One region of the Streptomyces sp. NPDC058525 genome, then DNA from elsewhere that is predicted to be linked to it. Evidence: riboswitches for the same ligand, from Rfam matches in the RefSeq annotation. Region 1 holds a riboswitch; each other region holds the start of a gene.
What was found. A riboswitch is a leader RNA that binds a small molecule or an ion and turns the genes downstream of it on or off. The one in region 1 is predicted to bind thiamine pyrophosphate.
Positions count from the first base shown of each region.

Region 2: linked by a shared signal. The riboswitch ahead of thiO (glycine oxidase ThiO) and the one ahead of ACFWP3_RS13085 (thiamine ABC transporter substrate binding subunit) in region 1 are both predicted to bind thiamine pyrophosphate.
Region 3: linked by a shared signal. The riboswitch ahead of thiC (phosphomethylpyrimidine synthase ThiC) and the one ahead of ACFWP3_RS13085 (thiamine ABC transporter substrate binding subunit) in region 1 are both predicted to bind thiamine pyrophosphate.

Region 1 is NZ_JBHXNP010000021.1:106-9,147, forward strand. It holds gene rlmN (23S rRNA (adenine(2503)-C(2))-methyltransferase RlmN) at 100-1,215, shown strand; TPP riboswitch at 1,274-1,383, shown strand; gene ACFWP3_RS13085 (thiamine ABC transporter substrate binding subunit) at 1,468-2,568, shown strand; gene ACFWP3_RS13090 (ABC transporter permease) at 2,664-4,280, shown strand; gene ACFWP3_RS13095 (ABC transporter ATP-binding protein) at 4,280-5,371, shown strand; gene ACFWP3_RS13100 (cytochrome P450) at 5,368-6,618, opposite strand; gene ACFWP3_RS13105 (NAD(P)/FAD-dependent oxidoreductase) at 6,694-8,100, opposite strand; gene ACFWP3_RS13110 (ferredoxin) at 8,097-8,354, opposite strand; gene ACFWP3_RS13115 (hypothetical protein) at 8,477-9,042, opposite strand, start outside.
Region 2 is NZ_JBHXNP010000076.1:3,584-12,625, forward strand. It holds gene metF (methylenetetrahydrofolate reductase [NAD(P)H]) at 1-548, opposite strand, end outside; gene thiE (thiamine phosphate synthase) at 639-1,280, opposite strand; gene ACFWP3_RS29225 (Rv2175c family DNA-binding protein) at 1,357-1,722, opposite strand; gene ACFWP3_RS29230 (NAD(P)/FAD-dependent oxidoreductase) at 1,795-3,015, opposite strand; TPP riboswitch at 3,096-3,208, shown strand; gene thiO (glycine oxidase ThiO) at 3,206-4,375, shown strand; gene thiS (sulfur carrier protein ThiS) at 4,372-4,572, shown strand; gene ACFWP3_RS29245 (thiazole synthase) at 4,578-5,375, shown strand; gene ACFWP3_RS29250 (hypothetical protein) at 5,659-5,916, opposite strand; gene ACFWP3_RS29255 (hypothetical protein) at 5,909-6,076, opposite strand; gene ACFWP3_RS29260 (helix-turn-helix domain-containing protein) at 6,227-7,399, shown strand; gene ACFWP3_RS29265 (YdcF family protein) at 7,342-8,061, shown strand; gene pknB (Stk1 family PASTA domain-containing Ser/Thr kinase) at 8,503-9,042, shown strand, end outside.
Region 3 is NZ_JBHXNP010000075.1:25,744-30,937, reverse strand. It holds gene thiC (phosphomethylpyrimidine synthase ThiC) at 1-1,391, opposite strand, end outside; TPP riboswitch at 1,385-1,530, opposite strand; gene ACFWP3_RS29135 (YibE/F family protein) at 1,603-2,982, shown strand; gene ACFWP3_RS29130 (SsgA family sporulation/cell division regulator) at 2,998-3,447, opposite strand; gene ACFWP3_RS29125 (IclR family transcriptional regulator) at 3,545-4,291, opposite strand; gene ACFWP3_RS29120 (DUF5326 family protein) at 4,569-4,799, opposite strand; gene ACFWP3_RS29115 (cupin domain-containing protein) at 4,953-5,194, opposite strand, start outside.

The sequences.
Region 1 (9,042 bases):
GGTTTTTCGGCGGCGCCCCCTTTCCGTCTCGCGGCCGAGCCGCGGACCGGCCCTGCACGCGCGGGGTGACCCCCACCTCGTCGTACTGAGGAGTACCGCATGGCCCCCCGCCCCGTTCCGGGTGAGCTCACCTTCGTCGCCCCTCGCGGGGCCAAGAAGCCGCCCCGGCACCTCGCCGACATGACCCCGGCCGAGCGCCGCGAGGCGGTCGCCGCGATCGGCGAGAAGCCGTTCCGGGCCAAGCAGCTCTCCCAGCACTACTTCGCGCGGTACGCGCACGACCCGGCCGAGTGGACCGACATCCCGGCCGGCTCCCGCGACAAGCTCCAGCAGGAGCTGCTGCCCGACCTGATGTCCGTCATCCGGCACATCTCGTGCGACGACGACACCACCCGCAAGACCCTGTGGAAGCTGCACGACGGCACGCTCGTCGAGTCCGTGCTGATGCGCTACCCCGACCGGGTCACCATGTGCATCTCCTCGCAGGCCGGCTGCGGCATGAACTGCCCGTTCTGCGCCACCGGCCAGGCGGGCCTGGACCGCAACCTCTCCACCGCCGAGATCGTGCACCAGATCGTCGACGGCATGCGCGCGCTGCGCGACGGCGAGGTCCCCGGCGGTCCCGCGCGCCTGTCGAACATCGTCTTCATGGGCATGGGCGAGCCGCTCGCCAACTACAACCGCGTGGTCGGCGCCATCCGCCGGCTCACCGACCCCGAGCCCGACGGCCTCGGCCTGTCGCAGCGCGGCATCACCGTCTCCACCGTCGGCCTGGTCCCGGCCATGCTGCGCTTCGCCGACGAGGGCTTCAAGTGCCGCCTCGCGGTCTCGCTGCACGCCCCCGACGACGAGCTGCGCGACACCCTGGTCCCCGTGAACACCCGCTGGAACGTGCGCGAGGTCCTCGACGCGGCCTGGGAGTACGCCGAGAAGTCCGGCCGCCGGATCTCCATCGAGTACGCCCTGATCCGCGACATCAACGACCAGGCCTGGCGCGGCGACCTGCTGGGCAGGCTGCTCAAGGGCAAGCGCGTCCACGTCAACCTGATCCCGCTGAACCCGACGCCGGGCTCCAAGTGGACCGCCTCGCGGCCCGAGGACGAGAAGGCCTTCGTGGAGGCCATCGCCCGGCACGGCGTGCCCGTGACCGTACGGGACACCCGCGGCCAGGAGATCGACGGCGCCTGCGGCCAGCTCGCGGCCTCGGAGCGCTAGTTTCCGCCTCGGGACGTCCGTATTCGGCCACGAGGTACCCTGTGGCCGAACCAATTTCATATTCCGACAGGGGAGCGCCACAGCGCTGAGAGTGCGGTATCCGTCATCCGCAGACCCTCTGAACCTCGCCCCGGTCATTCGGGGTAGGAAGTTCGGTCACCACTCATGCTGTTGCGCCCTGCCCGGCGTCCGCTCCGAGAGAGCGCCGGGCAGGGCCGCGTCTTCTCCTGGACATCCCAGGAGGAATCACCAGTGAGCACCACCAAGAAGATCGCGGGCGCGGCGCTCGCGGCCGCGCTGGGCGTCACCACGCTCAGCGCCTGCGGCGGCGGCGACGCCAAGGACAAGACCGCCGGAGCGAGCGACGCCCCGAAGTCCACGACCGTCACGCTCGTCTCGCACGACTCCTTCAACGTGACCGAGTCGGTCCTCAAGGAGTTCGAGCAGCAGAGCGGCTACACCGTCAAGGTGCTGAAGTCCGGGGACGCCGGCGCCGCGCTGAACCAGGAGATCCTCACCAAGGGCTCCCCGCGCGGAGACGTCTTCTTCGGCGTGGACAACACCCTGCTCTCGCGCGCCCTCGACAACGGGATCTTCACCCCGTACGAGGCCAAGGGCCTGGCCGACGTGAAGCCCGAGTACGTCCTCGACAAGGAGCACCGGGTCACCCCGATCGACTCCGGCGACATCTGCGTCAACTACGACAAGGCCTACTTCGCCGACAAGAAGATCGCCCCGCCGCAGACGCTGGACGACCTGATCAAGCCGGAGTACAAGAACCTGCTGGTCGCCGAGAACGCCGCGACCTCCTCGCCCGGCCTCGGCTTCCTGCTCGCCACCGTCGGCAAATACGGCGACGAGGGCTGGAAGGACTACTGGAGCAAGCTCAAGGACAACGGCGTCGAGATCGTCGACGGCTGGGAGCAGGCCTACAACGAGCGCTTCTCCGGCTCCGCGGGCGGCAAGAAGGCCAAGGGCGACCGCCCGCTGGTCGTCTCCTACGCCTCCAGCCCGCCGGTCGAGGTGCTGTACGCCGAGCCGCAGCCGGCCGAGGCCCCGACGGGTGTCGCCACCGGCACCTGCTTCCGCCAGACCGAGTTCGCGGGCCTGCTCAAGGGCGCGAAGAACGAGGCGGGCGGCAAGGCCCTCCTGGACTTCCTGATCAGCAAGAAGTTCCAGGAGGACATGCCGCTCCAGATGTTCGTGAACCCCGTGACGAAGGACGCCGCCCTGCCGGAGCTGTTCACCAAGCACGGCGTGGTGGTCGAGAAGCCCGAGAACGTGGCTCCCGAGACCATCGCCAAGAACCGTGAGCAGTGGGTCAAGGCATGGACCTCGCTCGTCGTGAAGTAGGCGGCACCAAGGGCACGGGCGCGGCGCCGGGGGGCGCCGCGCCGGTCCCCGGCGCCCGCGAAGGCGGGCGGGCCGTGGCCGTACGGCTCGCCCTGATGGCCGTGCCCCTCGCCTTCTTCGGGCTGTTCTTCGCCTACCCCGTGGCCGCGATCGTCGGCCGCGGGCTGAAGACCGACGCCGGCTGGCAGTTCGGCCGGATCGGCGAGGTGCTCGCCCGGCCCGACATCGCGGACGTGCTGTGGTTCACCACCTGGCAGGCGCTCGCCTCCACCGCGCTCACGCTGCTGATCGCGCTCCCCGGCGCCTACGTCTTCGCGCGCTTCGAGTTCCCCGGCAAGCAGCTGCTCCGGGCCCTGGTGACCGTCCCGTTCGTACTGCCGACCGTGGTCGTCGGCACCGCCTTCCTCGCGCTGGTCGGCCGGGGCGGGCTGCTCGACGAACTGGCCGGGGTCCGGCTGGACACCACGGTCTGGGCGATCCTCCTCGCGCACGTCTTCTTCAACTACGCCGTCGTCGTACGGACGGTCGGCGGGCTGTGGGCCCAGCTGGACCCGCGGCAGGAGGAGGCCGCCCGGGTGCTCGGCGCCGGACGGTTCGCCGCCTGGCGGCGGGTGACGCTGCCCGCGCTGGCCCCGGCCGTGGCCGCCGCCTCGCTGATGGTGTTCCTGTTCACCTTCAGCTCCTTCGGCGTCGTACTGATCCTGGGCGGGCCCGCGTACTCCACCCTGGAGGTGGAGGTCTACCGGCAGACCGCGCAGCTCCTGGACCTGCCCACGGCCGCGGTGCTGACGATGGTGCAGTTCGCGGCGATCGGCGGGATCCTCGCGGTGCACGCCCGGACGGTGCGCAGGCGGGAGACCGCGCTGCGGCTGGTCGACCCGGGGCGCACCACGCACCGGCCGCGCGGCTGGGCGCAGCGCACCCTGCTGGGCGGGGTGCTGCTGACGGTCGCCCTGCTGATCGTGGCCCCGCTGGCGGTGCTGGTGGAGCGGTCCTTCGACGCGCCCGGCGGGTACGGCCTCGGCTTCTACCGGGCGCTCCAGGAGGTGGGCGCGGGCGGCGGAACCTTCCTGGTGCCGCCGCTGGAGGCGATCTGGAACTCCCTGCAGTACGCGCTCGCCGCCACCGCCATCGCCCTGCTGATCGGCGGACTCGCGGCCGCGGCCCTGACCAGGCGCGGAGGGCGGTTCGTACGGGGCTTCGACGCGCTGCTGATGCTGCCGCTCGGGGTGTCCGCCGTGACCGTCGGCTTCGGGTTCCTGATCACCCTGGACGAGCCGCCGCTGGACCTGCGGACCTCGTGGATCCTGGTGCCGCTCGCTCAGGCCCTGGTGGGCGTGCCGTTCGTCGTGCGGACCATGCTGCCGGTGCTGCGCGCGGTCGACGGGCGGCTGCGGGAGGCCGCGGCCGTACTCGGCGCGTCCCCGCTGCGGGCCTGGCGGGAGGTGGACCTGCCGCTGGTGCGGCGTGCGCTGCTGATCGCGGCGGGCTTCGCCTTCGCCGTCTCGCTCGGGGAGTTCGGCGCGACCGTCTTCATCGCCCGGCCGGACCATCCGACGCTGCCGGTGGCCGTGGCGCGGCTGCTGGGGCGGGCCGGGGAGATGAACTACGGGCAGGCGATGGCCCTGAGCACGATTCTGATGCTGGTGTGCGCGGTGTCCCTGCTGGTGCTGGAGCGACTGCGTCCCGACAAGACCTCGGGAGAATTCTGATGACACTGCTCCGGCTGGACGGGGTGTCGGTCCGCTTCGGTGAGCGGGCGGTCGTGGACGAGGTGGACCTGGAGGTCGCCGAGCACGAGACCGTGTGCGTGCTGGGGCCGAGCGGGAGCGGCAAGTCGACCCTGCTGCGGGTGGTCGCCGGGCTCCAGCCGGTGTCCGCGGGCCGGGTGTCGCTGGGCGGGGCGGACCAGGCCGGCGTGGCCGTGCACCGGCGGGGCGTGGGCCTGATGTTCCAGGACCACCAGCTCTTCCCGCACCGGGACGTCGGCGGGAACGTCGCCTTCGGCTTGCGGATGCGGGGCGCGGGACGCGGTTCGTACGAGGCCCGGGTCGCGGAGCTGCTGGAGCTGGTCGGCCTCCCCGGGGCCCAGGACCGCGCGGTGGCCTCGCTGTCCGGAGGCGAGCAGCAGCGGGTCGCGCTGGCCCGCGCGCTGGCCCCGTCGCCGCGGCTGCTGATGCTGGACGAACCGCTGGGCCAGCTGGACCGGGGGCTGCGGGAGCGGCTCGTGGCGGAGCTCCGGCAGCTGTTCGCCCGGCTGGGCACGACGGTGCTCGCCGTCACGCACGACCAGGGGGAGGCCTTTGCGCTGGCCGACCGGGTGGTGGTGATGCGGGACGGCAGGATCGCGCAGGCCGGGAGCCCGCTGGAGGTGTGGCAGCGGCCCGCGTCGGAGTTCGTGGCACGGTTCCTCGGCTTCGAGAACGTGGTCCCGGCCGTGGTCACGGGCACTGCGGCCGGGACCCCGTGGGGCGAGGTCCCGGTGCCGGAGGGATCCCCCGAGGGGGAGCAGCGGCTGCTGATCCGTCCGGCCGGGGTGGTGCTGTGTGCGGCCGGCCTGCGCTGCGAGGTGGTCTCCCGCACCTTCCGCGGCACGCACGTGGCCCTGCTGCTGCGGCCGGAGGCGGGTCCGCTGCTGGAGGCGGAGTGCGGGCTGGAGGGGGCGCCGGCCGCGGGGGACCGGGTCGCGGTGTCCTTCACCCCGTCCGAGGTCGTCCTCCTCCCGGCGGACCCGGGCCGTGACCAGGGCCGTGACCAGGGCCAGGACTCGCGGCAGGACCCGGGGCAGGGCCGGGGAGACTAGGGACGGATGCCGTCACAGGCGATCGGCAGGTGGCGCGGGCCGCGCAGGACCGCGTTCTGACGGTACGGCGGCGGGTCCTCCAGCAGCCGGGGGTTCTCCAGCCGGCGGGCGAGTTCGCTCAGGGCGAGCTGCGCCTCCTGGCGGGCGAGCGGCGCCCCGAAGCAGCTGTGGATGCCGCTGCCGAGGCCGAGGTGCTGGATGTCCTTGCGGTCGGGGTCGAAGCGGTCCGGGTTCTCGAACCGCTTCGGGTCGCGGTTCCCGGACGCCAGGATCAGCCACAGGGAAGCGCCCTTGGGGATGGTGACGCCGGCGACCTCGATGTCGGAGAGGGTGGTGCGCTGGGGGAGCAGCTGCACGGGCGGCTCGTAGCGCAGCAGTTCCTCGACGATGGGGACCGACAGGCCCGGGTCCACGCGGAGCCGGTCGAGGACGTCCGGGTGGCGCAGCAGGGTCAGCATGCCGTTGGTGATCAGGTTGACCGTGGTCTCGTGGCCCGCGATCAGCAGCAGCGCCGAGGTGCTGAGCGCCTCCATGGTGGTCATCGATCCGTCCGGGCCGTCATCGGTCGCCAGCTGCGACAGCATGTCGTCGCCCGGGTTCTTGCGGCGCTCCTCGATCAGCCCGGCCAGGTACATGCCCAGTTCCATCCGGGCGTCCATGGCGCCCTTGCCGTGCTGGGTGGGGTCCGCGTCCGGGTCGGGGTCCAGGCTCGCGGCGAGGGTCTCCGCCCAGACGTGGAACTTCGGCTCGTCCTCGCGGGGCACGCCGAGCAGCCGGCAGATGACCGTGACCGGGAAGGGGTACGCGAACTGGTCGACCAGGTCGACGCGGTCCAGGTTCCCGTTGGTGGCGATGGAGTCGATCAGCCCGGAGACCAGCCCGCCGAGTTCCTCGCGCATGTCGTGCACCCGGTGGGGGGCGTGCGGGGGACCGAACGGACGGTTCGTCATGCGCCGCAGCCGGTCGTGGTCCGGCGGGTCGAGCTTGAGGAAGGACGGCGGCAGGGACGTGCCCGTCCCCTCGTCCTCGGACTGGCCCAGCGGGTCGTCCCCGGTCGACTTCAGGTTCTTGGCGTCGGAGCTGATCCGCGGGTCGTGCAGCAGGCTCTGGATCTCGTAGTACGTGCTGACCACGTAGGGGCCGTCCCCGTCGTGGGACACCGGGGTCTTGCGGAGCTCCTCGTACAGCGGGTACGGGTTCGCGCGGTTCGCGTAGTCGATGATCTCCCGCAGGATGGCTTGTGTCATGACGGGTCCTCGTGATCCTCGTGATCCTCGGGGGAGGGCGCGGTGGGCTCGGGCGCGGTCGGGGGCGGGGCAGGGTCAGGGGCGCCCGGGGACGAAGGTCATCTTCCGGTCGGCCGGCGAGTAGCCGCTGAGGATGATGTTCGGTCCGTGCGTCGGCACCGAGGGGTCCGGGAACTCCGCCGGAACCGGCTTGCTCCCCTCCGGCCTGCGGTCCACCGTCGAGAACTCCGGCGGGAACGGCGCGTTGGCCTCGATCTGCTGCTCGTAGAACGGGAGCCACCGGCAGTTGTCGAAGGTCACGGCGGCGATCACGCGCCCCTGGTACCCGTACACGGCCGCGAACCTGCGCTCCGCGAGCGAGCCCTGCGTGACGAGGAGTTCGGTGCCCATCGGCGGTACGCCGACCGACTTGATGTTCACCCCGAACTGCGAGGACCAGAACGCCGGGACCCACAGGTGGGGGCGGCGGTCCGCGCTCTCGCTGAGCATGTTGTGCGCGGCGGTGTCGGCCTGGGCGACGGCGTTGCCCCAGTGCTCCAGGGACAGGAACTGGTAGCCGAACAGGGCGTGCGGGGAACGTGCCACGTCACCCGCCACATAGATGTCGTCGGTGACGATGCCCCGGATGTCGAAGGCCCGGCAGCCCGCGTCGCAGGCGATGCCCCGGGGGCCCGCACCCAGTCCGGACCCGGCGAGCCATTCGGTGTTGCGCTGCGCGCCGAGCCCGACGACCACCACATCGGCCTCGACGGTGGACCCGTCGGAGAAGTGGGCGGCGCGGACCCGTCCGGAGGGGTCGCCCTCCAGCCCGGTCACCATGACCCCGGTGCGCAGGTCCACGCCGTGCTCGCGGTGCATCCCGGCGGCGATCTCGCCGATCACCCCGCCGAGCGCGCCGACCAGCGGCGCCGCGCCGCGTTCGGCGACGGTGACGTCCAGGCCGCGCTCCCGGCAGGCGGAGGCGATCTCGGACCCGGTGAAGCCGGCTCCGATGACGAGCACCCGGCGCGGGCCGGCGGCCAGGGCCTGTTGCAGCCCTTCGCCGTCGTCGCGGGTGCGCAGCACGAAGACTCCCTTGAGGGCGCCCTCCTCCGCGTTGGGCCAGGGCCGCGCACGGACGCCGGTGGCGATCAGCAGCCGGTCGTACTCGACCTCGTCGCCGTTGCCGAGGCGGACCCGCCGGGCGGCCATGTCCAGGCCGGTGGCGGGGACCCCGAGACGCCAGTCGGCGTCGATGGCCCGGCGGCGGGGGAGCGCCGTGTGGTCGGCGACCGCGTTGCCCAGCAGGACCTGCTTGGACAGCGGGGGGCGGTCGTACGGCTCGTACGGTTCGTCGCCGATCATCGTCAGCGAACCGGTGAAGCCCTTCTCGCGCATGGTCTCGGCAGCCCGCAGACCGGCCAGCGAAGCGCCGACGACGACGATGCGCCCGTCGCGCTTGAGCCGCTCCAGGGCCCCGTCGTGTGCTCCTCCACCCTTCACCGCGCGCCTCCGGAGGGAGCCCCTGCCACGGCGTCCGGCGAGGGCACGTCGGCCATGTCCTCGTCCGTGAGCTCGAGGAGGATCGCACCGACCGGGCAGGCGGCCACGGCGCGTTCGACGTTCTCCCGATGCTCGGCGGCCGCCTCCGGGTTGTAGAGGAGGGACTCGTCGCCGTGCATGGCGAAGACGTCGGGAGCGAGGAAGGCGCACTGGGCGTATCCCTGGCAGCGGTTGAGGTCGACGACAAGCCTCATGACGGTTCTGCCTTTCCCTCGGCCGTACTTCCCCGTCACCCCCGTACCCCCGCGGGTCCTCCCCTTCCCACCAGCATGCACGCGGGGCCCCTAGGCTGCCCGCCGGAGTGTGAACGCGCAGGTCAGGATGGGGCGGGAGGGTCCGGGCGGGTCGCTGCGGGGGCCGTACGGGCGGTGCCGCGCCGGGCCCGCAGGACGTGCACGCTGACGATCAGCGCCCAGGCCGGGAACAACAGCTCGGACCAGGGCATGCCGGAGCCCACGACGAGCAGGACCAGGCCGACGACGGTGCCCAGCAGGGCCAGCCACCGGGGGAAGACACCGAGCAGCCGCCCGATGGTCGAGGTCGCGAGGACGAATACGGAGGCCATCCGCATCGCGTACGTCGACAGCAGCGTGTAGGCGAAGTGGCGGCCGAAATCGGAGGGCGTGCTCTCCTCCAGCACGGTGCCCGCCGCCGCGGCGGAGGCGAACAGCGTCGCCACGAAGACGAAGCCGCTGCCCAGGAACACGGTGGCGATGAACCGGTCCTCGGCCTCGCCCGTGTGCGCGCGCAGGGCGCCCATGAACCACAGGAAGAAGATGCCGGCGAAGGGCACGATCTCCAGGGCCACCCGGACGGCCCAGCGCCGGTCCGGGGCGATGGGCGCTTCGGCGGCGTCGCCCGACGGGACGGCGATCCGCATCA
Region 2 (9,042 bases), on a different contig from region 1:
GCGCGGCACTTGTCCACGAAATGCCGGATGTCCGTATCCCAGTCCTTCGAACGCGGGTGCATCTCGGGGAAGGCGGCGACGCCCACGCAGAAGTCGCCGGACTCCTTGAGCAGCCGGACCAGGTCGGCGGCGAAGTGCACCCCCTCCGGGTGCGCCACCCAATCGGCCATCGGGTCGCCCGGCGGGTCGCCGCGCAGGGCGAGCATGTTGCGGATGCCGGCGTCGGCGAACTGGCCGATGACGTGGCGCAGCTCGGCGATGGAGTGGTCGACGGCGGTGAGGTGGGCGACCGGGGTGAGGGTGGTGTCCGAGGCGATCTGCTCGGTGGCCTTGACGGTGCCGCCGCGGGTGGAACCGCCGGCTCCGTAGGTCACGGAGACGAAGCTCGGGGATACCGCCTCGACCCGCCGCAGCGCGTTCCAGAGGTTGCGTTCGCCCTTCTCCGTCTTGGGGGCCCAGAACTCGAAGGAGTACGAGCGCCCGGACGCGAGGAGGTCGCGGACCGTGTGTGCACGATCCGACCAGGTGGAAGCGGTACCAGAGGCCATACGGGCAGGTTAGACGCGGGCTGGCGGACACCGAAGCGGTGTCCGCCTTTTGGACACGTTTTTGGACACCCTCCGGGGGGCGGGCCCGTCCTAGCCGAGGCGGGCGCGGACCCGCTTGGCGAGTTCCGCGGCGGCGGCGCCGGGGTCGGTGGCCTCGGTGAGGGCCCGGACGACGACGACGCGGGTGGCTCCGGCGTCCAGCACCTCGTCCAGATTGCCGCTGTCGATGCCGCCGATCGCGAACCAGGGCCGGTCCTGCCCGAGCGAGGCGGCGTACCGGACGAGTCCGAGGCCTGGGGCGTAGCGGCCGGGCTTGGTGGGGGTGGGCCAGCAGGGGCCGGTGCAGAAGTAGTCCACGCCGGGCTCGGCCACGGCCGCGTCGACCTCGGCCTCGGCGTGGCAGGAGCGGCCGATGAGCACGGAGCCGGGGCCGCCGAGGATGGCGCGGGCGGCGGGCACGGGGATGTCGCCCTGGCCGAGGTGGAGCACGTCGGAGCCGATGGCGTGGGCGACGTCGGCCCGGTCGTTCACGGCGAGCAGCTTGCCGTGGCGCCGGGCGGCCTCGGCGAAGACCTGGAGGTGCTCGAGCTCTTCGCCCGCCTCCATGCCCTTGTCGCGCAGCTGGACGATGTCCACGCCGCCGGCCAGTACGGCGTCCAGGAACTCGGGGAGGTCACCCTGGCGCTTGCGGGCGTCCGTGCACAGGTAGAGCCGGGCGTCGGACAGCTGCATGGGTGTACCCCCGTGATGGAGGCGGTGTACGGACCCCGGGGGCCCGTACACCGCGGTGGAGCGGATGCGGATCAGGTCAGAGGGCGAGCGCCTGGGCGCGGCGCTTGACCTCCGTGCCGCGATTCTCGCTCAGCGCCTGCGCGGGGGTGCCGGGCAGGGTCGGGTCCGCCGTGAAGAGCCACTCCAGGATCTCCGCGTCGGAGAAGCCGTCGTCGCGCAGCACGGTGAGCAGTCCGACGAGGCCCTTCACGACCTTGTCTCCGTCGATGAAGGGGGCCGGTACCTGCAGGGCGCGGTTCTCGCCCCGGCGTACGGCGATGAGCTGCCCCTCCTTGACCATCTGGCGGACCCGGGTCACCTCGACGTCGAGCATCTCCGCGATGTCGGGGAGGTGCAGCCAGGAGGGGACAAGGGCATCGATCTTTGCGTCAATCTCGGTCACGGGGACAAGCCTGCCACTTCGGCTGGGCCGCCGGTACCGGGGCGAGCCGTCCGGGGGCCCGGTGCTCCGCCGTCAGGCCGTCGCCGACTTGAGCGGGGTACCCGGGTCGCGGACCTTGGCCGGGTCCAGCTGCGCCCCCGTCTCGATCAGCTTGCGGCCCTGCGCCAGGTCGCGGGGGCGGCCGACGGCCAGCAGCGCGACCAGGGCCCCGTCCTTCAGCCAGCACACCGACCAGGCCGGCTCCCCCGGGTCGCCGCGCCAGAGCAGGGTGTCGGCCCCGCCGTGGTGGCCGGCGTACTGGACGAAGCGGCCGAACTGCTCCGACCAGAAGTACGGCACGGGGTCGTAGGCCCGGGCCGGCTCCCCGGCCAGGATGTTCGCGGCGACCGCCCGCGGCCCCTGGAGCGCGTTGTCCCAGTGGTGCACGAGCAGCCGGGTCCCGTAGCGGGCCGAGGGGAAGGAGGCGCAGTCGCCGACCGCGTACACGCCGGGCAGCGAGGTCCGCAGGTGGGCGTCGGCGGTGACCGAGCCGTCGGGGCCGAGCTCCACGCCGGTCCCGGCCAGCCAGCCGGTGGCGGGGCGGGCGCCGATGCCCACCACCACCGCGCCGGCCGGCAGCGCCCGCCCGTCGGCGAGGAGCACCCGGCCCTCCTCGACCCCGGCGACCTTCGCTCCGGTGACGAGGCCGGCGCCGGCCTCCTCGTACCAGCGGGCCATCGGCTCGGCGACCTCGGCGGGCAGCGCGCCCGCCAGGACCCGGTCCGCGGCCTCGACCACGGTCACCTCGCAGCCCGCCTCGCGGGCCGCGGTGGCGAACTCGGCGCCGATCCAGCCCGCCCCGACGACCACGACCGAGGGCGCGGCTGCCAGTACGGGGCGCAGCCGCTCCGCGTCGTCCAGGGTGCGCAGCAGGTGCACGCCCTGGACGCCGTCGGTCCCGGGCAGGGTCAGCGGCTGTGCGCCGGTGGCCAGGACGAGGACCCCGTACGGGACGGGCCCGGCCTCGGTGTCCAGTTCGCGTGCGCCGGCCCGCAGCCCGGTGACCTCGGTGCCGAGCCGCAGGTCGATGTCCAGCGCCTCGAAGTCCACGTCGAAGGCGGAGTCCTCGGCCTTGCCGAGCAGGACCGCCTTGGACAGCGGGGGCCGGTCGTAGGGCTGGTGGGGCTCGGCGCCCAGCAGGGTCACGGGGCCGGTGAATCCGCCCTCGCGCAGGGCGACGGCGGTCTGCACACCGGCCATTCCGGCGCCGACGATCACGACGCCGCTCTCAGTCTGTTCCGTCTGCTCGTTCACCCGGCCACCCTAATCATCTGACGGCCCGTCAGGAATAGGTGCCCCTTACCCGCCGTCGGCGACGGGGTTAGTCTGGCCACCGTACCTATCGCGGGAGTCCGGGCGCACCGGGCTGAGAGGGAGGCTGGACGGCCTCCGACCGTACGAACCTGATCCGGGTCATGCCGGCGAAGGGAGGGGCTGGACGCCCATGCACTCATCTCGGAAGGGATCCGACGTCCTCGTCATCGGGGGCGGGATCATCGGACTCGTCACGGCCTGGCAGGCGGCCCGCCGGGGCCTCGGCACCGTACTGGCCGATCCGGCCCCCGGCGGCGGGGCCGCCCAGGTCGCGGCCGGCATGCTCGCCCCGGTCACGGAGCTGCACTACGGCGAGGAGGCCCTGCTGGGCCTGGGCCTCGCCTCCGCCGCACGCTATCCGGAGTTCGCCGCCGAGCTCGCCGAGGCGAGCGGCGGCCTGGACATCGGCTACCGCGCCTGCGGCACCCTCGCCGTCGCCCTGGACGCCGACGACCGGCTCCACCTGCGCGAGCTGCACGCCCTCCAGCGCCGCTGCGGCCTGGAATCGGAGTGGCTCACCGGCCGCGAGTGCCGCCGCCTGGAGCCGATGCTGGCCCCGGGCGTCCGCGGCGGGCTGCGCGTGGACGGCGACCACCAGGTCGACCCGCGGCTGCTCGCGGCCGCCCTGCTCACCGCGTGCGAACGGGCCGGGGTGGAGGTCCACCGGGCGGCCGTGGAACGGCTGCTCGTCACCGCCGACCGGGCGGCCGGCGCCGTCCTCGACGACGGTACGGAGCTGCGCGCCGACCAGGTCGTGCTGGCGGCGGGCTCGCTCAGCGGCCGGCTGGCGGGCGTACCGGCGGAGGTGGTGGCACCCGTACGCCCGGTGAAGGGACAGGTGCTGCGCCTGTCGGTGCCCCCCGCCTACGCGCCGTTCCTGTCGCGGACCGTACGGGCCGTCGTACGCGGCAGCCACGTCTACCTGGTGCCGCGGGAGAGCGGCGAACTCGTCATCGGCGCCACCAGCGAGGAACTCGGCTGGGACACCACGGTCACCGCGGGCGGGGTCTACGAACTCCTGCGCGACGCCCACGAGCTGGTGCCCGGCATCACCGAACTCCCGCTGGTGGAAACCCGGGCGGGACTGCGCCCCGGCTCGCCCGACAACGCGCCGATGCTCGGCCCGACCGACCTGCCGGGCCTGCACCTGGCGACCGGGCACTACCGCAACGGGGTGCTGCTGACCCCGCTCACCGGCGAGGTCATGGCGGACCTGCTGACCACCGGCGAACTGCCGCCGATCGCCCGCCCCTTCAGCCCCCGCCGGTTCTCCGCCGCACGTCAGGAGTCGTACGCATGACCATCTCCGTCAACGGCGAGCCGCGCGAGGTCGCGGCCGGCACCACGCTCGACGCGGTGGTCGCCACCCTCACCGCGGCGCCCTCCGGAGTCGCCGCCGCGCTCAACGAGACCGTGGTCCCGCGCGGGCAGTGGCCGGCCACGGCCGTGGGCGAGGGCGACCGGGTCGAGATCCTCACCGCGGTCCAGGGAGGCTGAGCGCCATGGCAGACGACCTCTTCACGCTCGGCGGCCGGACCTTCTCCTCCCGCCTGATCATGGGTACGGGCGGGGCCCCGAGCCTGGACGTGCTCGAGCGGGCCCTGGTGGCCTCCGGCACGGAACTCACGACGGTGGCGATGCGGCGGCTGGACCCGACGGTCCAGGGCTCCGTCCTCTCCGTGCTGTCGAAGCTCGGCATCGCGGTCCTCCCCAACACGGCGGGCTGCTTCACGGCGGGCGAGGCCGTGCTCACCGCGCGGCTCGCGCGGGAGGCGCTGGGCACGGACTGGATCAAGCTGGAGGTGGTCGCGGACGAGCGGACCCTCCTGCCGGACGGCGTGGAGCTCCTCGACGCGGCCGAGACCCTGGTGGACGAGGGCTTCACCGTCCTGCCGTACACGAACGACGACCCGGTGCTGGCGCGCAAGCTGGAGGACGTGGGCTGCGCGGCGATCATGCCGCTGGGGTCGCCGATCGGCTCGGGCATGGGGATCCGCAACCCGCACAACTTCGAGCTGATCACGGAACGGGCGGGGGTCCCGGTCATCCTCGACGCGGGCGCCGGGACGGCCTCGGACGCGGCCCTGGCGATGGAGCTGGGCTGTGCGGCCGTGATGCTCGCCTCGGCGGTGACGCGGGCCCAGGCGCCGGCGCTGATGGCCGCGGCCATGCGCGATGCCGTGTCGGGGGGGCGGCTCGCGTTTCGCGCGGGGCGCATCCCGCAGCGCCGGTTCGCCGCCCACGCGTCGTCTCCTGCGGAGGGCCGCGCCACCCTGGACCCGGAACGCCCGGCGTTCTGAGGGAGGGTGGGGTACGGGACTTGCGGCGCGGGCCCGCCATCTCCTCCCCTCGCCCCCCGGGGCCGGTCGGCGGTTGCCCACCCGCCCCCGGGTGCGGGTCCGGGGGCCGGGGAGCGGTAGCCCCTTGGCCAGGATCAGAGAGGGTTCGGAGGGTTCCCGTCAGCCCCATCGTCCTTCCGTATCGTGCCGTTCCCTCAAAGCCATGGCTCGGGGCCGGGGGCCCGACTACCTGCCCCAAATGCCGCCCAGAGCCCCCTGGGGAGCACCCAGACGCAGCAGATCGCTACGCGCTCCTCTGATCTCGGCGACCGGCGGCCGTCTGCGGCTGGTCGTGGGCGCGTTCAACGTTGGCGACGGCGGTGGTGAACTCTCGGCCGGAGGCGTTGCGGATGTAGGCCAATTCCATCCAGCGCTCATGGGCCAACGAATCCGAGACGTTTTCGTTGATCACTGCCATCAGCACCCCCTCGGTGCCGGACGCGAGGTCCCGGACACGGTGTCGTAGGAGCCGATGGGGGACGTACCCGTAGCGTTCAGTCATGGCAGACCGCCTCGAAGGTGCTGAGGAAGCGCTCCCAGCCGGCCTGAGCCCGATCAAGCAGGCCGGTACTGGGCTCAGCCATGGCGGCCACCCTCTTGACAGGCACGTCCGCGGTCTCGGGCGCCTCGCAGACGCAGCTGTGCGCGATGCGGTCGGTCACAGGTCAACTCCTCCATAGGCAGGTGGTTTCACCCATCAGCCTGGACGCGTCCCAACCGTGCGGGAATGACCGCTTGTTGCACTTCCGTTGTACTTGCGTCCCCCTTAGGCGGTCCGGCGTGATTCGATGGCGGTGGGAAGGGAGCGATGTGTGGCGACCGTGCACCACTGGACCGGGCTGGAGGCCAAGGCACTCCGGCTCGCGCTGCGGCTGAGCGTCCGCGCGTTTGCCGAACACCTCGGTGTCGGCGTGCGGACCATCTCAAAGTGGGAGAAGCTCCAGGGGCTAACCGAGCCCCGCCCGGACACCCAGGCGATCCTCGACACAGCTCTGGCACGTGCGAATGCGGCCGCCCATCTGCGGTTCGAGACGTTTCTGTCCGAGGCCGGACACCCGGGGACGGAAACCGCACGGCGGGTGACACTGGCAGGTCCGCTGGCCTGGGAGTACGAATCCTGGGCCGATGACCTGGACCGGGTCGTGGTGGCCCTCTCTCAACAGGATTTCACGTTCGCCGATAGCCTGCTCAGCCGGTGGCCAAGCCGCTTCAAGACCCCCGATCTGGACGAGAAGGGCCTGTATCTGTTTGCCCGCTCGACCGCCTTGCTCGGCGACCTCAAGCGATATCGGGGAACGCCCGCCGGACTGCTGTCCGCCCAGCACTCCTATGTCGGTGCGCGCGCCGTCTTCACGCACCTCGGCATCCCGCGCCGTGTAGCCCAGCTCGACCTGTCCCTCGCGATCGTCATGGAGATGTCCGGCGAGCTGGAAACCGCTGCTCGCGCCTACGAAACCCTGGCTGTCGACGACCGGCTCTCTCCTCGCGACCGCGCGAGTGCCCGCTTGTGGGTGGGAACCGCGCTGAGCAAGGACGGTCAGCACGAATACGCGACGCGTGTCATGACAGCCGCGACTCGTGACTTCGAGAACCTAGCCGAACCCGACGACTGGTCGGTGGCCCACCAGAAGCTCGCCCTCGCCCGCCGCGACGCCGGAGACCTCACCGCCGCGTTCCGGTTCCTGGACGTCGCCTGTAGCACGGGCACCGTGCGGTCCCCGATGCAACGGGTGCAGCTCACCACCGCTCAAGCCCACATCTTGCGCACCGATCCCGCCACCCGTGACGACGGGCTCCGCCTTCTCGACGAAGCCGCAAAGATCGCCGCTCAGTCCGACCTCGGGCATCAACTACGTAGCATCGAGGCCATCAGACGGACGTGCGAGGGCGCCTTCAAACCCCTACACCGCCGACCAGGGAGCACCGAGTGGCAGACGGACGCCCGCAGGGAATCACCGAGGATCAGCTGCAGGCCGCCCAGCTGATCTGGGACTACCACCACATGCGTCACGAACTCCTCCCGTGCGACGCGGCCATTGCTTTGGGCTGCAACGACCTCGGCGTAAGCACCTACGCCGCCCACCTGTACGAGACCGGGTTCTTCCCCGCCCTCGTGTTCACCGGCGGCAACAGCGCGGCCACCAGCAGCGTGTTCCCCCGTGGCGAAGCCGTGCACTTCCACGAACACGCCCTCGCGCTCGGCGTACCCGCCCACGTGATGCTGCTGGAGCCGAAGGCGGCCAACACCGGGCAGAACATCGCGTTCGCGCGTGAGACTCTTACCGCCGCCGGGATCCGCCCCCGTTCCGTGCTGCTGATCAGCATGCCGTACATGGAGCGACGGGCCTTCGCCACCTGCCGCGAGCAGTGGCCCGACGTCGAAGTAGTGTGCGCTTCCGACCCATTGTCCTTCGAGACCTACCTCAAAGGCATGGGCGACGAGGAATCCGTGATCAGCATGATCGTCGGCGACCTGCAACGGGTGATCGAGTACCCGAAGCAGGGCTTCGCCATCGCCCAGGACGTACCGGAGGGCGTGCATGTCGCTTACGAGTCCCTCGTCCGCGACGGCTTCACCAGCTGTCTCACCAGCCCTGACCAACCGAGACCAGCCCCAGACGGCCGCCGGCCGCCGAGAAGCGCGTAGAGCGATCTGTCGCGCTTGGGTGCTCCGCAGGGGTCCGGTCAACATTTGGTGCAGCTAACTGCGCCCCGGCCCTGGGGCGGGGGTCTGGGGGCCCGGATGCCCGGCCGGCCGACGCCCGGTCCCGCGCCCGTCACCGAAGGGGATCACGCAGTCACGCGACGAATGAGCGCCCTTGGGAGACCGGCACGACACGGAAGGACGATGGGACTGACGGGAACCCCCGTACCCTCTCTGATCCGGTCCACGGGGATGCCGCTCCCCGGCCCCCCCCCGGCCCGCAGACGTGGGGGCGGGTGGGCAACCACCGCCCCGCCCCCACACCTCGAGGGGGAGATAGCGGGCCCGCGCCGCAGGCCCCGTACCGGCCTCCCATGTCACGGCTGGGCTGCAAGGCTGCCCCGGCCCGGCCAGGACGCGTCGTCGCGCCAATAGAATCGCCGGGTGGATACGACCCTGGATGACCCCCTCGTCGGGCGCGTGCTCGACGGCCGCTACCGCGTCGACGCCCGCATCGCCGCCGGCGGCATGGCCACGGTCTACCGGACCGTCGACACCCGCCTGGACCGCGTGCTGGCCCTGAAGGTCATGCACCCGGCCCTCGCCGCGGACGCCGCCTTCGTCGACCGGTTCATCCGGGAGGCGAAGTCCGTGGCCCGGCTCGCCCACCCCAACGTCGTCGCCGTCTTCGACCAGGGCACGGACGGGCCGTACGTCTACCTCGCCATGGAGTACGTCTCCGGCTGCACCCTGCGCGACGTGCTCCGCGAGCGCGGCGCGCTCCAGCCGCGGGCCGCGCTGGACATCCTGGAGCCCGTGCTCGCCGCCCTGGGCGCCGCTCACCGGGCCGGATTCGTGCACCGCGACATGAAGCCCGAGAACGTCCTGATCGGCGACGACGGCCGGGTCAAGGTGGCCGACTTCGGGCTGGTCCGGTCCGTGGACTCGGTGACCAACACCACCGGCTCCGTCCTCGGCACCGTC
Region 3 (5,194 bases), on a different contig from region 1:
CCCAGGTGCTCCTTGGGCGTGACGTAGCAGAGCATCGCGGTGCCCCACCAGGCGATCATCGCGGCGCCGATGCCCGAGGTGATGTGGTCGTACGCGGGCGCCACGTCCGTGGTCAGCGGGCCGAGCGTGTAGAACGGCGCCTCCTCGCAGATCTCCTGCTGGAGGTCGATGTTCTCCTTGATCTTGTGCATCGGGACGTGGCCCGGGCCCTCGATCATCGTCTGGACGTTGTGGCGCTTGGCGATCGTGTTCAGCTCGCCCAGCGTCTTCAGCTCGGCGAACTGGGCCGCGTCGTTGGCGTCCGCGATGGAACCGGGGCGCAGGCCGTCACCCAGCGAGTACGTGACGTCGTACGTCGCGAGGATCTCGCAGAGCTCCTCGAAGTTCGTGTAGAGGAAGTTCTCCTTGTGGTGCGCCAGGCACCAGGCGGCCATGATCGATCCGCCGCGGGAGACGATGCCGGTCTTGCGGCGGGCGGTCAGCGGCACGTAGGGCAGCAGCACGCCGGCGTGGACCGTCATGTAGTCGACGCCCTGCTCGGCCTGCTCGATGACCGTGTCCTTGTAGATCTCCCAGGTCAGGTCCTCGGCGCGGCCGTCGACCTTCTCCAGCGCCTGGTAGAGCGGGACGGTGCCGATCGGGACGGGGGAGTTGCGCAGCACCCACTCGCGCGTGGTGTGGATGTTGCGGCCCGTCGAGAGGTCCATGACCGTGTCGGCGCCCCACTTGGTCGCCCAGGTCATCTTGTCGACCTCCTCCTCGATGGAGGAGGTGACCGCTGAGTTGCCGATGTTGGCATTGACCTTCACCAGGAACCGCTTGCCGATGATCATCGGCTCGATCTCGGGGTGGTTCACGTTCGCCGGGAGCACCGCGCGACCTGCGGCGATCTCCTCGCGGACGACCTCGGGGGCGACGTTCTCGCGGATCGCGACGTACTCCATCTCCGGGGTGATCTCGCCCCGGCGGGCGTACGCGAGCTGCGTGACGGCGGCCCCGCCGCGGCCCCGGCGGGGCTGGCGCGGGCGGCCCGGGAAGACCGCGTCGAGGTTCTTGAGCCCGCCCCGCGGGGAGGTGTGCTTGATCCCGTCGTCCTCGGGGCGCCCGGGACGTCCCGCGTACTCCTCGGTGTCCCCGCGGCTGATGATCCAGTTCTCGCGCAGCGGGGCCAGGCCGCGGCGCACGTCGGTCTCGATCTGCGGGTCGGTGTACGGCCCGGACGTGTCGTAGAGCGTCACGTCCTTGCCGTTGGTGAGGTGGACCTGGCGGACCGGCACCCGGATGTCGGGGCGGGAGCCCGCCACGTAGCCCTTGTGCCAGCCCGGCTTGCGCTCGGTCTGGCCGTCGGTGTCCTGGCTGACGGCAGACGTGCGTGCGTCCTGAATGGTCATGAGACCTATCTCCCTACGCCGGCATTACCCGGTAACAGGTTCGGCGGTCGACGCAGCCTCTTCCCGTACGCATCCGTGATGCTCGTACGGTGATCAGCGCCCTCTCAGCCCGGTGCTCCGAGCTCCCGCGTTGTGCAAAGGTGCCCCCACGCTAGCGTCATCTAGGGCGTGCTGAACAGTGGGCCCCCTCATCTCTTGCGATGATCTGCCAGTGACGACCTCGCCGCAGCCCCCCACCGAGCCCACGGATCCCAGTGGCCACACGAGCCATGCGCACTCGGGTTCCGGGCACTCCGCCGGTCACTCCCACAGCCATGGCCACGGCCCGGCGGCCCCCGTCTCGAAGCACCTGCGCAAGGTCATCGCGGCCGTGCTGATCCCCTTCGCCGCCGCCGTCTGCATCGGCATGGTGGTGCTCTGGCCGGGCGGCGCCCCCGCCCACGAGCGCACGGGCGTCGGCTTCGACCGCCAGACCCAGCAGGGCACCGTCGTCTCGCTCGAGCACGTCGACTGCAAATCGGTGAACGCCTCGCAGGTACCGACCACCGGGAACGTCACCACCCCCGAGGGCCGTGAGGCGCAGGCCGCGCAGACGGGCGAGTGCAAGAAGGCCACCGTGCGGGTCGGCACCGGGCCGGACCAGGGCCGCACCTTCGTGGAGATCGTCCAGCCGGGCGCACCACGGCAGCTGACGGACGGCCAGGAGGTGGTGGTCGCCTACGCGCCGGACGCCCCGCGCGATCTCCAGTACTCGGTGATCGACGTGAACCGCAAGTTCCCCATGGCGCTGCTGGCGGCCATCTTCGCCGTCGCGGTGGTCGTGGTCGGCCGGATGCGCGGACTGTTCGCGCTGATCGCGCTGGTCATCAGCTTCGGCGTGCTGACCCTCTTCATCCTCCCGGCCATCCTGCAAGGCTCGAACCCGCTGCTCGTCGCGGTGATCGGGGCGAGCGCGATCATGCTCATCGCCCTGTACATGTGCCACGGACTGACCGCCCGCACCTCGGTCGCCGTCCTCGGCACGCTCGTCTCGCTGCTGCTGATCGGCCTGCTGGGCTCGCTGTTCATCGACTGGGCGTTCCTCAGCGGCAACACCGACGACAACACGGGGCTGATCCACGGGCTCTACCCGGACATCGACATGAGCGGTTTGCTGCTCGCAGGCGTGATCATCGGATCGCTGGGCGTCCTCGACGACGTGACGGTCACCCAGACGTCGGCGGTCTGGGAACTCCACCACGCGGACCCGTCGATGGGGCCGCGCTCCCTGTACCGGGCAGCCATCCGGATCGGCCGCGACCACATCGCATCGGTGGTCAACACCCTGGTGCTGGCGTACGCGGGTGCCGCGCTCCCGCTGCTCCTGCTGTTCTCGATCGCGAACAGCAGCATGGGTTCGGTGGCGAACAGCGAACTGGTCGCGGAGGAGATCGTACGGACCCTGGTGGGCTCGATCGGCCTCGTCGCCTCGGTGCCGGTGACGACGGCGCTGGCTGCCCTGGTCGTCTCCGCCGACCGGCCGGGGACCCCGGGCACGGGATCGGCCTCGGGACCGGTCCGCGGCGGCCGGGGCCGGCGGCGCAAGCGCTGAATCGGTGGTGCCCGGTCAGCCCGCGTTCTGCTCGTTCTGCCGGGACTCGGCCAGGATCTTGCCGAGCGCCTCGTCCAGGTTCTCCTCGAAGTCGCCCAGGTTCCGCTCCTGACCGAGCGGTACGAGCCGGTCGGTGCGGTCGAGGAACGCGACGAGCGGCGCCGCGCCGGCGCGGAACAGAGCGCGGTCGCCGCCGACCTGGAGGCGGATGTGGACGTCGGACAGTTCCTCGGGATCGGTGGGGGCGATGTGCACATCGCCGTCACCGCACGGCTTGTTGATGCCGTCGAGGAGGAGCTCCCGGCCGAACGCCCAGGTCACGGGCGCGTCTCCGGGAAGGTGGAAGGTAAGGCGGACTGCGTAGGGATCACGAGCGTCGTACCGGAGTTCCACCGGGATCCGGAACGAGAGCTCCTCGGAAACGAGGAAGCTCATCATGACCTCTGCCTGTACCGACTCGCGCATTGCCTACCCCGCTGTAGTGGAAGTGGCCAGGAATGATCCCCCAGGGCCCTCTTGACAAGGGTGGTGGAAGCGCCAGCAGATCACAAGGAGTGAGTTTTCAGATACTGATAGAGAACGAGAGGGTGCTCAACAGCGCGCCTACTTCACTCCGTAGCCGATCGACTACACAAAGCAATCTTTCTTCCTGGTGCAAGGGTAGAGAAATCGCCATGGTCGCGGCGGCATCGCCCGCGGTAATGGGGATCGCGGCGCATACCGTGCCCAAGGCATATTCCTGGCGTTCGATTACAGGCTGCATCCGCTGCAAGGAACCGATCCGGTGTTCCAGTGACCTTTGATCGGGCACCGTATAAGGGGTGATGGCCTCGACCGGGTGCCGGTCGTAATAGTCCTTGCGCGTCTTCTCGTCGAGCTGGCCGAGCAGGCACTGCCCGATGGCGTGCGCGTGGCCGGTCTCGCGGAAATCGGCCCACTCCTCGCAGGCCGGGTTGGCCGGGGTGTCCGAGACACCCACGACCTCGATCTCACCCTCGCGGAACATCGCGAAGTAGACGGGGGCCCCGACGGCGTCGCGGAAGTGCGCGAGCGAGTCGAGGATCATGCTGCGACGTTTCTGCTGGAGTCCTCCACCGGCCAGGCGACCGGCCGCGGCGCCCAGCACGAAGACTCCGCTCTCTCTGCGCAGATAGCCCTCGTGGGTCAGGGTGCGCAGCAGGTGGTACGCGGTGGGAAGCGGGAGCCCGGCCTCGCGCGCCAGCTGTTTCGCCGGGGCTCCCTCGCTATGCGCGCCAACCGCTTCGAGCAGCCTCAGCGCCCGCTGTACCGAACCGATGAGAGTCGGCACTCCGGCGTTGTGAACCGAAGACAAAGCTCACCCCCAGGCGTGGCGGCGGGCTGTGGGGGCCCGCCCTGCGGGGGCCACCCCCGCGTATGCCGTGCTCCTGGGGGTCGTGCTCGGCACGTACTTGGGATAGCCGCGGTTCGGAGCAGTAGTACCGGCAGTCGGCGCCCAGGGGACGGCACAGATTGCCACTGTATCGGCCGGTTCCTGTGGTGTGAGCGGTTTCGCCCGGCACCTTCCCCCGACTGGCCCAATCCGGAACTCTCCGGGCCGGCTCCCTCTACCACTCACCCGAGGAAGAGGACTTCGCGCCGCGGCCGCTGAACTTCTTCACCACGAAGACCAGGCCGCCGACGAGGCCGACGAAGAGGAGCAGCTTGAAGACGATCGAGATCAGCGCACCGAGGATGCTCGTGATCACACCGCCGAAGACGAACAGCGCCAGCAGAGGGACCGCGACCCACTTGACCCACCAGGGCATGCCTGCGAATACCTCTCGGATGCCGTCCATGTCTGCGACCTCTTCCTCGTCTTCCTCGTCCGTGACTTCCTGTTCCCGATGCTAGGAGTCGGCGGACCCGGGCGGGGGCCCGCGAGCCCCCGGAGTCCCCTGATCCGCCCCCTAAGGGGCCCGGGGCCGCGACCCTCATCGTCCGGGAGCCGCTCAGCCCTCCGGCGGGGAGAACACCACCATCACGCGCAGGTCCTCGCTGATGTGGTGGAACTTGTGCGGCACCCCCGCCGGGACGTAGACGACACTGCCGCGCGCCACGGTCGTCGTCTCCTCCCCGACCGTGATCGAGGCCCGGCCGCTCACGACGAAGTACACCTCGTCCTGACGGTGCGGCTGCTGCGGATCGCTCTGTCCGGCGTCGAGCGCGTACAGCCCGACCGACATGTGCCGCT